DNA from 3 places in the Kosakonia cowanii JCM 10956 genome. Region 1 is predicted to be linked to each of the others. Evidence: predicted binding sites of a transcription regulator. Region 1 holds the regulator's gene; each other region holds the start of a gene.
The links. The regulator PhoB, encoded in region 1, activates phosphate uptake and scavenging genes when phosphate is short. The targets are predictions, from matches to a motif close to CTGTCATAAAACTGNCNNAT.
Positions count from the first base shown of each region.

Region 2: the regulator PhoB is predicted to act here: its motif matches at 1,989-2,008, upstream of glpT (glycerol-3-phosphate transporter).
Region 3: the regulator PhoB is predicted to act here: its motif matches at 2,669-2,688, upstream of uvrB (excinuclease ABC subunit UvrB).

Region 1 is NZ_CP019445.1:2,293,784-2,298,017, reverse strand. It holds gene brnQ (branched-chain amino acid transporter carrier protein BrnQ) at 1-203, opposite strand, end outside; gene phoR (phosphate regulon sensor histidine kinase PhoR) at 611-1,909, opposite strand; gene phoB (phosphate response regulator transcription factor PhoB) at 1,931-2,620, opposite strand; gene sbcD (exonuclease subunit SbcD) at 2,818-4,020, shown strand; gene sbcC (exonuclease subunit SbcC) at 4,017-4,234, shown strand, end outside.
Region 2 is NZ_CP019445.1:4,410,113-4,414,346, reverse strand. It holds gene glpB (glycerol-3-phosphate dehydrogenase subunit GlpB) at 1-246, opposite strand, end outside; gene glpA (anaerobic glycerol-3-phosphate dehydrogenase subunit A) at 236-1,858, opposite strand; gene glpT (glycerol-3-phosphate transporter) at 2,136-3,488, shown strand; gene glpQ (glycerophosphodiester phosphodiesterase) at 3,500-4,234, shown strand, end outside.
Region 3 is NZ_CP019445.1:2,680,124-2,684,357, reverse strand. It holds gene pmrB (two-component system sensor histidine kinase PmrB) at 1-300, shown strand, start outside; gene uvrB (excinuclease ABC subunit UvrB) at 421-2,442, opposite strand; gene BWI95_RS12645 (ABC transporter ATP-binding protein) at 3,200-3,922, shown strand; gene bioD (dethiobiotin synthase) at 3,864-4,234, opposite strand, start outside.

The sequences.
Region 1 (4,234 bases):
CCGCCCACTTTCGCCAGCGCAACCACCGTTAGCACCGGCAGGCCCACTGCAGTAATCAGGAAGCCCAGCGCCGCCGTCCAGACGAATTCACCCGCCTGTAAGCCGACCATGGGAGGAAAAATAATATTACCTGCACCAACAAACAGTGCGAAGGTCATAAAGCCCAGCGCGATGATGTCACGCGGTTTTAAGTGATGGGTCATAATGTTTACTGCCTGTGGATGTGGTGTCGTAAATATGTTGAATAATTAGCCTCTCCGCACCGGACAATAACGCATCATTAACGCGTTAAATCAGCGGGAAATGCTTAATGCACTGCGTGGCGAAGAATAGTTTTTCGGTTTACCACGCAAACACAGTCGGTCTGACAATGCATGGGGCGCAATTTAAACGCTTATAACGTTTAAAGGCAAGTCGGGATCGCAAAACCAGATAGTTATACTAAACAGTAGAATCCAGCCAGTGAAAAACTCTATTTATCAGAAAAACACGTGGCTGATCGTGCGAACAAAAAAGCAACAACCGTACAAACTACGTTGCAGGCGCGGGATGAGGCGAGGCAGAGCGGCTCGCCGTCACGAGCCGCCGGAAAGATAAGCTGACAAGGGGGTTATGGGTGGGCGTTTTTGGCAATCAGGCGTTCCGGCAGGACAAAGCTAAAACGCGTCCCTTTGCCCGGCGTGCTGCTGATATCAAGGCGGCTATCGTGGTGATTAACCGCATGTTTGACTATTGCCAGCCCAAGCCCGCTACCGCCGGTCTGGCGCGAGCGCGCTTTATCCACGCGGTAGAAACGCTCGGTGAGGCGTGGAATATGCTCGGCGGCGATCCCCGGCCCATTATCCTCAACGCTGAACTCAGCGCCGTGCGCCACCGGCTGCCAGCGCACGGTAATGTGCGTCCCGGCGGGGGTGTGATTCACCGCGTTATAGACCAGGTTTGAGATGGCGCTGCGCAGTTGCTCTTCACTGCCCAGCACTTTCAACTGGCTGTCGATTTCAAAGCTAAAGCTCTGTTTCTGCTGGCTGAGGGTTTGCGCTTCCCGCTCCACCACGCGCAGCATCATCGGCACATCAATCACTTCATTTGCGCCATGCGTCGGCGCCGCTTCGATTTTTGACAGGGTCAGAAGCTGGCGCACCAGCCCCTCCATCCGCGAGGTTTGCTCACGCATAGTGTGTAATGCTTTTTCACGCGGCGCGCCTTCCAGCGTCTGCTCCTGCATCATCTCAAGGTAGCCCTGCAACACCGTCAGCGGTGTGCGCAGCTCATGGCTGACGTTAGCGAAGAAGTTGCGTCTGGCCCCTTCCAGCTGGTGCATCTGCGTGACATCACGCGCCACCATCAGCAGTTGTTGTTCGCTGTAGGGCATTACGCGGATCTCCAGGTGGCGACCGTTGTTAAGCACCAGATTGAGCGGTTTGCTGAAGGACTGGCTTTTCAGGTATTGGGTAAATTCGGGGTAGCGCAGCAGGTTGAGGATGTTCTGCCCGTTATCATCGGGCCAGCGCAGCCCCAGCAGTTGTTGCGCAAGGCCGTTACACCAGAAGATCATCCCCTCTTCCGTGGTCAATACCACCGCATCCGGCAGCGACTCGGCGCCGCTGCGAAAGCGTTTGATCAGGTTGCCCAACTCGCGGCGGCGCTTTTTATTGCGCATCTGCATCTGGTGCAGGCCGTAGAGCAGCGGCTCCCAGCTGCCGGTGCCGGGCGGCGGCGTCATGCTTTTATCGACCCATAGCCACCAGGAGAGACGCAGCAGATTCCAGAAGTGCCAGATCAGAAGCCCGGTCACTGCCGCCAGCAAAAACCACGGCAGATAGCCGAACATCGCGCCCAGAATAAAGGCGGGGATACAACAAAGGAGGAGCTCCAGCACCAGCCTTTTCCATGACAGCCTTTCCAGCACGCGTCACACTCCTGTCAAATTTCAGAAACGGGTCGAAAAACGATATCCCGTGCCGCGTACCGTCTGCACCATCCGGTCGTGTCCACTCCCTTCCAGCGCTTTACGCAGACGACGAATATGCACGTCTACGGTTCTGTCTTCAACATAGACATTGGTGCCCCAGACGTGGTTCAGCAGCTGTTCGCGGCTGTAAACGCGCTCCGGGTGGGTCATAAAGAAGTGTAAGAGTTTAAATTCGGTGGGGCCCATATCGAGGGGATTTTCGCCGGTCATAACGCGATGGGAGGAGGGATCAAGGCTTAAGCCCTGCATCTCAATCACCTCTTCCACCGCCATCGGCGAAATGCGGCGCATCACGGCTTTAATGCGCGCCACCAGCTCTTTCGGCGAGAAGGGCTTGGTGATGTAATCATCGGCGCCCGTCTCAAGGCCGCGAACGCGATCTTCCTCTTCACCGCGCGCGGTGAGCATCATCACCGGAATATCGCGGGTCATCGCTTCGCGCTTCAGGTGCTTGATAAATTGAATGCCGGACCCGCCGGGTAACATCCAGTCCAGCAGCACCAGATCCGGCCAGGGTTCATTAAGCTGGTTTACCGCGCTGTCAAAATCTTCAGCTTCAACCGGCTGAAAACCATTTTGTTCGAGCACAAAGCACACCATTTCACGGATCGGTGCTTCGTCTTCCACGACCAGAATTCGTCTCGCCATCATTCGCCCTGTATTAATTAGTCTGCAGTATAAATAGCGTCGCCATTATGCGTCAGTTTTATGACAGATTTATGAATAACATGACCGCTATATGACCCAGCCCGCGCGATTGTGACAACGCAAATTTGCGCCAGGCGATGTCCCTGACCCGCTTAATGTTTATAATCGCCGTTATGCTTTTTTGCCACGGGACCACTATGCGCATTCTTCACACATCGGACTGGCATCTCGGCCAAAACTTCTACAGCAAAAGCCGCGCCGCCGAGCACAGCGCTTTTCTTGACTGGCTGTTAACCACGGCCGAGCAGCAGCAGGTCGACGCTATCGTGGTGGCGGGCGACATTTTCGATACCGGATCGCCACCAAGTTACGCCCGCGAGCTCTATAACCGCTTTGTGGTCAATTTGCAGCGCACCGGCTGCCAGCTAATCGTGCTGGCAGGCAACCATGACTCTGTGGCGACCCTCAATGAATCAAAAGAGATCCTCGCTTATCTCAACACCACCGTGGTTGCCAGCGCAGGCGTTGCGCCGTTTCTGCTCTATCGCCGCGACGGCGAACCCGGCGCGGTCTTCTGCCCGGTGCCCTTTCTGCGCCCGCGCGACATTACCGTCAGCCAGGCGGGGATGTCCGGGCAGCAAAAACAGCAGCACCTGCTGGCAGCCATCACCGACTACTACCAGCAGCAGTATCAGGCCGCCTGCGACCTGCGCGGCGATAAGCCGTTACCGATTATCGCCAGCGGCCATTTGACTACCGTCGGCGCCAGTAAAAGTGACGCGGTGCGTGATATCTATATCGGCACGCTGGATGCTTTCCCTGCACAAAACTTTCCCCCGGCGGATTACATCGCGCTCGGCCATATCCATCGCGCGCAGAAAATCGGCGGCACGGAGCATATTCGCTACTGCGGCTCGCCGATTCCCCTCAGCTTTGATGAGACCGGAAAAAGTAAAGGTGTCAATCTGGTGACATTCGCTGACGGCAAGCTGGCAGAGGTGACCACGCTTGACGTGCCCGCCACTCAGCCGCTGGCGGTGATTAAGGGCGAGTTTGCCGATATCTGCCGTCAGCTTGAGCAGTGGCGCGATGCGCCCAGCACGCCGCCGGTGTGGCTCGATATTGAGATTGTCAGCAGCGACTATCTGGTCGATATGCAGCGCAAAATCCAGCAGGTAACCGAAGATCTGCCCGTTGAAGTGCTGCTGTTACGCCGCAGCCGCGAACTGCGTAATCGCCTGATGGCAGGCGAGCTTCGCGAAACCTTAAGCGAATTAAAAGTGGAAGAGGTCTTTGACCGCAGGCTGGCACAGGAGGAGCTCGACGAGATGCAGAGTGCGCGCTTACATACGCTGTTCAGCGAGACCCGTCAGGCGCTGGATGAGGAGAATGACGCATGAAGATCCTCAGTTTACGGCTGAAAAATATCAACTCGTTGAAAGGCGAGTGGAAAATCGACTTTACCGAAGAGCCCTTCGCCAGCAACGGGCTGTTCGCCATTACCGGTGCCACCGGGGCCGGGAAAACCACCCTGCTGGATGCAATCTGCCTTGCTCTCTATCACGAAACGCCGCGCCTCAGCACCCTGTCACAGTCGCAAAACGACCTGATGAC
Region 2 (4,234 bases), 2.1 Mb from region 1:
CTCAACGCCAAGCCGCGCATAGGGATGCTCGGGGTGATGATGTTGCAGATGCGAAATGGACTCTGTCAGCGTGCCGGCCGGTTTGCCCTCCGGCAGACGGGAGAGCAGATCGAGAGAGCCGGAAGAGAAGCTCAGCCCACTCTGGCCGCGGCTGACAATCGCGCAGCGCTGGCCGCTCTCACTCAGACGAATGCCGCACAGTAGTCCCGCCAGCCCGCCGCCGATAATCACCGTATCAAATCTCATCATCCTGCTCCTTCTCCAGCCCGCACAGCCCCTGGTAAACCCAGCGGGTAAACTCGCTTTCGCGCAGCGCATCGCCCCAGGCAATGGGTTTGATGCCCTTCCAGCGCTCGTTCAGAAACTCCGCCAGCTGCCTGCGCGCTTCGTTGTCGCGCGTGACATGCAGCCGGTTAAGCTGCCCGGCGGCGCGGCAGGCGCAGAGCTCGCCCTGGCAGGTGCCCATACCGACGCGGGTGCGGCGGCGCAGATCGAGCAGTGAGGTGACATTGAGGTTTTCCACCGCGTACTGCACTTCACCGGCGGTGACGGCTTCGCACTCACACACCAGGCTGCGGTTGTGTCGGTCGCTGGCGAGCCACGTCGGGGCACGATCGCCGTGACGGTAGACCGCTGAACCGCGCAGCGGCGTCGGCAGAGAGATGATCTTCTTCAGTGCCTCGTCTGGTGAACCCAGCGATCCCGGCAGCGCTTTTGTCGCCGTGGTGCAGGCTACGTTATGGTTGAGCTTGCGGCAGACGGCATCCGTTGCCCACTCAGCCATCAGGCGGTAGGTCATTAGCTTGCCGCCGGTAATGGTGATAAACCCCTCCAGCCCGTCGCGCGCAGCGTGGTCGAGCAGCACAATGCCGCGGCTGACGTTGCGCCCGCTGGGATCGTCATCGCTTGCCACCAGCGGACGCACGCCAGCATAGGCGCGCAGGATGCGCGTTTGCCCCATTACCGGCGCCAGTTTCTCCCCTTCGCGCAGCAGAATATCCACCTCATCCGCCGTGACGCGCACGTTATCGATATCGGCATAATCAATCTGCGTTGAAGTGGTACCAATCAGTGAAATGGTGTCGCCGGGCACAAGAATATCGGCGTCGGCAGGTTTGCGGCAGCGGTTGATGACATGCTGGTTAATGCGGTGATCGAGGATCAGCAGCGCGCCTTTTGCCGGGAACATGCGAATGCGCAAATCGGCATACTCCGCGATGCGCTGGCCCCAAATCCCGGCGGCATTGACCACTACCGGGGCATGCAGGTCGCGGATTTCACCGCTGGCGAGATGGCGCAGGCGCACGCCATACACCGTGTCGCCTGTGCGCAGCAGGCCGCAGACTTCGTGGCCGGTAAGGATTTTTGCACCGTGCTCGCGGGCATCAAGCATATTGCTGGCGGTCAGGCGGAAGGGGTCGACAGTGCCGTCCGGCACGCGCACCGCGCCGATAAGTTGCGGATTGACGCTCGGCTCCATGCGCCTGGCTTCCTGTGGACTAATGGCCTGCGCGGCAATCCCGGCGCGGGTGCAGGCATCAATGAAGTGTGCCTGGTAGCTCAGATCGTCTTCCGGCAGGGTGATAAATAGCCCGTCGGTCGCTTCAATACAGTGGCGGGCAATACGTTTGAGGATCTGGTTTTCGGCGATGCATTCACGCGCTGATTCGTTGTCGGTCACCGCATAACGCGCGCCGCTGTGCAGCAAACCGTGGTTGCGGCCGGTGGCACCGGTGGCAATGTCGTGGCGTTCGAGCAGAACAGCGCGCAGGCCGCGCAGGGCGCAATCACGGGCGATACCGGCACCCGTTGCGCCGCCGCCAATAATGATCACATCGTAGTCGTTTGAGTAGGGCACGGTCGTCTCCTGGCTGGTCGACGTTCTTTACCGACCATTTAGCCATACCCTTACTGTGGTTTGTTTGATATCGCGCATATACGAACAAGAAACGAAAGTGAAATGCACTTTTCCGCACGAAGTTAGAGCTTTGTCATATTTCTGTAACATTATATGTGGCATTTCGTTCTTTCTCGTCAAAACTTTCTCTACAATCCGCCGCGAACAACTCAAGCGATTTTCGTTTTCACTCATGACGCCTGATGTCATGACTTTTACCGTGCCACGGAGGCAGTTTATGTTGAGCATTTTCAAACCCGCCCCCCACCAGTCTCGCGTGCCCGACGCGCAGGTTGATCCTCTGTACCGCCGCTTACGGTGGCAAATCTTTCTGGGCATCTTCTTTGGCTACGCCGCCTACTATCTGGTGCGTAAGAACTTTGCGCTGGCGATGCCCTATCTGGTGGAGCAGGGCTTCTCGCGCGGCGATCTGGGCTTTGCGCTGTCGGGGATCTCAATTGCCTACGGCTTCTCAAAATTCATTATGGGCTCGGTGTCGGATCGCTCGAATCCGCGCGTCTTCCTGCCCGCTGGTCTGATCCTCGCAGCGGCAGTAATGCTGTTTATGGGCTTTGTACCGTGGGCCACCTCAAGCATTGCGGTGATGTTTGTGCTGCTGTTCCTCTGCGGCTGGTTCCAGGGGATGGGCTGGCCGCCGTGCGGACGCACGATGGTGCACTGGTGGTCGCAGAAGGAGCGCGGCAGCATTGTGTCGGTGTGGAACTGCGCCCATAACGTCGGCGGCGGTCTGCCTCCGCTGCTGTTCCTGCTGGGGATGGCGTGGTTTAACGACTGGCATGCGGCGCTCTATATGCCAGCCTTTGGTGCCATTCTGGTGGCGATTATCGCTTTCGCACTGATGCGCGATACGCCGCAATCCTGCGGCCTGCCGCCGATTGAAGAGTACAAAAACGACTACCCGGATGATTACAGCGACAAGCATGAAGAGGAGCTGACGGCGAAGCAGATCTTTATGCAGTACGTGCTGCCGAACAAGCTGCTGTGGTATATCGCCATCGCTAACGTCTTTGTCTATCTGCTGCGCTACGGCATCCTCGACTGGTCGCCGACCTACCTGAAAGAGGTGAAGCATTTCGCGCTGGATAAATCCTCCTGGGCCTACTTCCTCTATGAGTATGCGGGCATTCCCGGCACGCTGATCTGCGGCTGGATGTCGGACAAAGTCTTTAAGGGTAACCGCGGCGCGACCGGCGTCTTCTTTATGACGCTGGTGACCATCGCCACTATCGTTTACTGGCTCAACCCGGCGGGCAACCCGGGCGTGGATATGGCCTGCATGATTGTCATTGGCTTCCTGATTTATGGCCCGGTAATGCTGATTGGTCTGCACGCGCTGGAGCTGGCACCGAAGAAGGCGGCCGGTACCGCGGCGGGCTTTACCGGCCTGTTTGGCTACCTCGGTGGCTCGGTGGCGGCGAGCGCCATTGTTGGCTATACCGTCGATTTCTTCGGCTGGGATGGCGGTTTCATGGTGATGATTGGTGGCAGCGTGTTAGCGGTTCTGCTGCTGATCGTGGTGATGATTGGCGAAAAACGCCATCACGCTGACGTGCTTGCGCGTCGTCAATAACAGGAGATGTTATGAAATTGTCCTTTAGCCGCATTACGGCAGGCCTGCTGCTGGCGGGCCTGATGGCAGGCCAGGCGCTGGCCGCGGAGAAGCTGGTGATCGCCCATCGTGGCGCCAGCGGTTATCTGCCGGAGCATACGCTGCCCGCCAAAGCGATGGCCTATGCCCAGGGCGCGGATTATCTGGAGCAGGATCTGGTGATGACCAAAGATGATCGTCTGGTGGTGCTGCATGACCACTATCTCGATCGCGTCACCGATGTTGCTGAGCGTTTTCCCGACCGCGCCCGCAAAGATGGCCGCTATTACGCCATCGATTTCACGCTGGATGAGATCCGCTCGCTGAAATTCACCGAAGGGTTTGAGTTAAAGAACAGCAAGAAAGAGCAGGTTTTCCCGGGCCGTTTCCCGATGGGCAAATCCGATTTCCGTATTCATACCTTTGAAGAGGAGATTGAGTTTGTGCAGGGGCTGAACCACTCGACCGGCAAAGATATCGGGATCTACCCGGAGATCAAAGCCCCGTGGTTCCACCATCAGGAAGGGAAGGATATTGCGAAGGCGACCCTTGAGGTGCTGAAGAAGTATGGTTACAGCAGCAAGAAGGATAAGGTCTATTTGCAATGTTTCGACGCTGATGAACTTAAGCGCATCAAAAATGAGCTTGAGCCGAAGATGGGGATGGATCTCAATCTGGTGCAGCTGATTGCTTATACCAAATGGAATGAAACCCAGCAGAAGCAGCCG
Region 3 (4,234 bases), 390 kb from region 1:
GTCGGCAGCACGATTACTGTACGGCTGGAGCAGGCGGAAACGCCGGTGCTGGCGGTAGAGGATGAGGGGCAAGGGATTGATGAGAGCCGCAGCGGCGAGCTGAGCAAAGCATTTGTCAGAATGGACAGCCGTTACGGCGGTGCCGGTCTTGGCTTAAGTATCGTTACGCGTATCGCGCAACTGCATGACGCGCAGTTTTTCCTGCACAATCGGCTGACACAAAGTGGGGTGCGGGCGTGGGTCAAATTCAGCGCGCCCGACCGGGGGACGATCAGTAGCTCAGCAGCCAAAAATGGGTAAAACCGAGTACCACCGCCAGCGCGCAGGCGACGGCAAAACACTCACGAACGGTAATTTGTTGCATCACACTCTCCTCCACGAAAACTGAGGAGAGTGTGACAGGGCTATGTTAAGTCAACATTAAGAGGCAACAATAAACAGTTCGCGCAGTTGATGAAGCTGATCGCGCACCTTCGCCGCCTCTTCAAACTCCAGATTCTGCGCATGCTGCATCATCTGCCCTTCCAGTTCATGAATTTTCTGTTGCAGCGCTTTCGGCGTCAGGCCCAGATCGGATGCATCTGCCTCAACCGGCGAGCGGGACTTGCCGCGCCCTTTGGCTTTGGTTTTCGCCAGCCCCTGGCCCAGCGCCAGAATATCCACCACTTTCTTGTTGAGCCCCTGCGGCGTAATGCCGTGCTCTTCGTTGTAGCTCTGCTGTTTCTCGCGGCGGCGCTCCGTTTCGCCAATCGCTTTCGCCATCGACGGCGTGATCTTATCGCCATAGAGAATCGCTTTGCCGTTAATGTTACGCGCCGCACGACCAATGGTCTGGATAAGGGATCGTTCGGAGCGCAGGAAGCCCTCTTTATCCGCATCGAGAATGGCGACCAGCGACACTTCCGGCATATCCAGCCCCTCACGCAGCAAGTTGATGCCGACCAGCACATCGAACTCACCAAGACGCAGGTCGCGGATAATCTCCATACGCTCGACGGTGTCGATATCCGAGTGCAGATAGCGCACCTTCGCGCCGTGCTCGACCAGATATTCGGTCAAATCTTCTGCCATACGTTTGGTCAGGGTAGTTACCAGCACACGCTCGTTGATCTCGACGCGCTTACGGATCTCGGACAGCAGATCGTCGACCTGGGTCGCCACCGGGCGCACTTCGATAATCGGATCCAGCAGGCCGGTCGGGCGCACCACCTGATCGATCACCTCTTCGCCCGATTTCTCCAGCTCATAGTTACCCGGCGTCGCGGAGACGTAGATGGTCTGCGGTGCCAGTGCTTCGAACTCTTCGAACTTCATCGGGCGGTTATCGAGCGCCGACGGCAGACGGAAACCATACTCTACCAGCGTCTCTTTACGCGCCCGGTCGCCGCGATACATGCCGCCGATTTGCGGAATGGTCACGTGGGATTCATCAACCACCAGCAGCCCATCGGCGGGCAGATAGTCAAACAGCGTCGGCGGCGCTTCGCCCGGCCCGCGCCCGGAGAGGTAGCGCGAGTAGTTCTCGATGCCGGAGCAGTAGCCCAGCTCGTTCATCATCTCCAGATCGAACTGGGTGCGCTGGGTAATACGCTGCTCTTCCAGCAGCTTATTGTTCTCCAGCAGAAACTTCCGCCGCTCCGCCAGCTCGACTTTGATCTCTTCCATCGCCTGCACGATGCGCTCGCGCGGCGTGACGTAGTGCGTTTTCGGGTAGATGGTAAAACGCTGGATCACCGATTCGATATGGCCGGTCAGCGGATCGAAGAGCGACAGGCGCTCAACCTCTTCGTCGAACAGCTCAACGCGCAGCGCCAGATCGTCCGACTCCGCCGGGAAGATATCAATCACTTCGCCGCGCACGCGGAAGGTGCCGCGCTGGAACGCCTGGTCGTTACGGGTGTACTGCAGCTCCGCCAGACGGCGCAGGATCGCGCGCTGATCGATGATCATGCCATTGGTGAGGTGCAGCATCATCTTCAGGTAGAGGTCAGGATCGCCCAGACCGTAGATGGCGGAGACCGATGCCACCACGACCACATCTCGCCGCTCCAGCAGCGCTTTGGTGGCCGAGAGACGCATCTGCTCGATATGTTCGTTAACCGACGCGTCCTTCTCGATAAAGGTATCCGAGCTGGGTACATAGGCTTCCGGCTGATAGTAGTCGTAGTAGGAGACGAAATACTCCACCGCGTTATCCGGGAAGAACTCTTTCATCTCGCCATAGAGCTGCGCGGCCAGCGTCTTGTTGGGTGCCAGCACCATGGTTGGACGCTGCAGATCGGCAATCACATTGGCCACGGTGAACGTCTTCCCTGAACCGGTTACCCCGAGCAACGTCTGGTGCGCGAGCCCGTCTTCCAGCCCTTCCTTGAGGCGACGGATTGCTTCAGGCTGATCGCCGGAGGGGCGAAAAGCGGAATTCAGTTTGAACGGTTTACTCATGAATGGCACCTGATGAGGAGTGGGGCAGGTAAGACAGTTTACTCACCATGCGCATTTTTGCCAACCGAAGATACTGGATGAAAAAACAGTAGCGTGCAAACCGATCTCATCTACCCCAGTGCAAAACATCGCATTGTGGCTGCGATTGGGCAATCGGTAAGCGATTAAACCTCGCGTTAAAGGTTATCCCCAGAATTTTTGCCCTTTTAACATTTGTCAAGGTGATGTTTGACGCTTTTATGGCAGTCGGTGACACTTTTCTTACACCCATTGCTTTTATTTAAACGTTTGATTAAAAAAGAAAATATTAAAAAGACGGGTTTCGCACCAATTCATGCGCAAGCCGCGCCGCCTCTCGCTTGCCGCACGTTTTCTAACTCTAATACACAAGGTTATCCACAGGAATAGTGGATAACTGCCGCCAGCCCGTGCACCCCGCCCCTCGCCAAACTCCCCCTCTGCGTCGAAAAGGGGGAGGGAAAATTTTTTTATCGACTCTTTTCGGCAATTATCAGATAACGATGCGCAAGATCCGCATGGGATCCTTCTCACAATTCCACTATCCGTTGCACCACCACCCGCTGCGGTAAGCACTGGCAAAGTGCAGAATTTTTACCTGGGTTTGCGCGCCATCACGTTTTTTTCGCACGCTTTCTCAGCCGTCTCCGAAAAAAATGCCCTTTTCACGTTCTGGCAAGCCTTTTGCAGTTGACCGTAGTGAAAAGCAGTCATACCTGATGGGAACAAGGAGCGGATCATGTTGAGCTTACATGCGGTGAACCACTATTACGGCGACCAACATACGTTATGGGATATCGATCTGGAGTTAGCCCCCGGCCTCTGCACCTCGCTGGTCGGGTTGCCGGGTATGGGAAAAACCACGCTGGTGAACTGCATAACCGGCTACCTGCCGGTGGAGAGCGGCAGCATGATCTGGCAGGATGCGGGCGCGCCGCCGCGCGATCTGCTGACACTGCAGGCCGAGCACCGCAGCGCGGTCGGTATCGGCTATGTGCCGCAGGACAGACGCATCTTTTCGCAACTGACGGTGGAGGAGAACCTGCATGTGGCGATGCGTGCCGCCGGTGACGCAGGGCAGAACTTAAGCCGCGAGATCTTCGATCTCTTCCCGGAGTTGTATGGGCTACGCCAGCAGCGCGGTGCGACGTTGTCGGAGGATAACCAGCAGCAGCTGTCGATGGCGCGGGCGCTGGTAACGCGCCCACGGTTATTGATCCTCGATGAACCGACGCGCGGCCTCGGCCAGGCGTTTATCCATAAGCTGGGGAATTTGATCGTGCGGCTCAATCAGGAGTTTGGTATGTCGATCTTACTGGCGGAGCAGCAGCTGTCGCTGATCCGCCGGGTAGCGGATCGTTTCTGCCTGCTGCACCGCGGGCGGCGCGTGGCCGGGGGCGATATCAGGCAGTTAGATGATCCGCTGCTGGCGCACTGGATGTCGCCGCAGTCAGTACGCTGAGATCGAGATAGTGGCCGGTTGCGGCGGCTTCCGGCGCATCCGCCAGCCACGGGATCTCGCCGATCAGCGGCGCGGGCAGCACGCGTTGCAGCGTCGCCATATACTCCTGGTGGCGTTTACCCGGCTTGACCACGTCATTAGCGATCCAGCCTGCCAGCCTTAGCCCTGCCTGCTGTACCGCCTGGGCGGTTAACATCGCATGGTTGATGCAGCCAAGCTTGACGCCAACCACCAGAATCACCGGCAGGCGCTCTGCGGTGGCCCAGTCGGCAAAGGTCAGCGTCGGCGAGAGCGGCGTAAACCAGCCCCCTG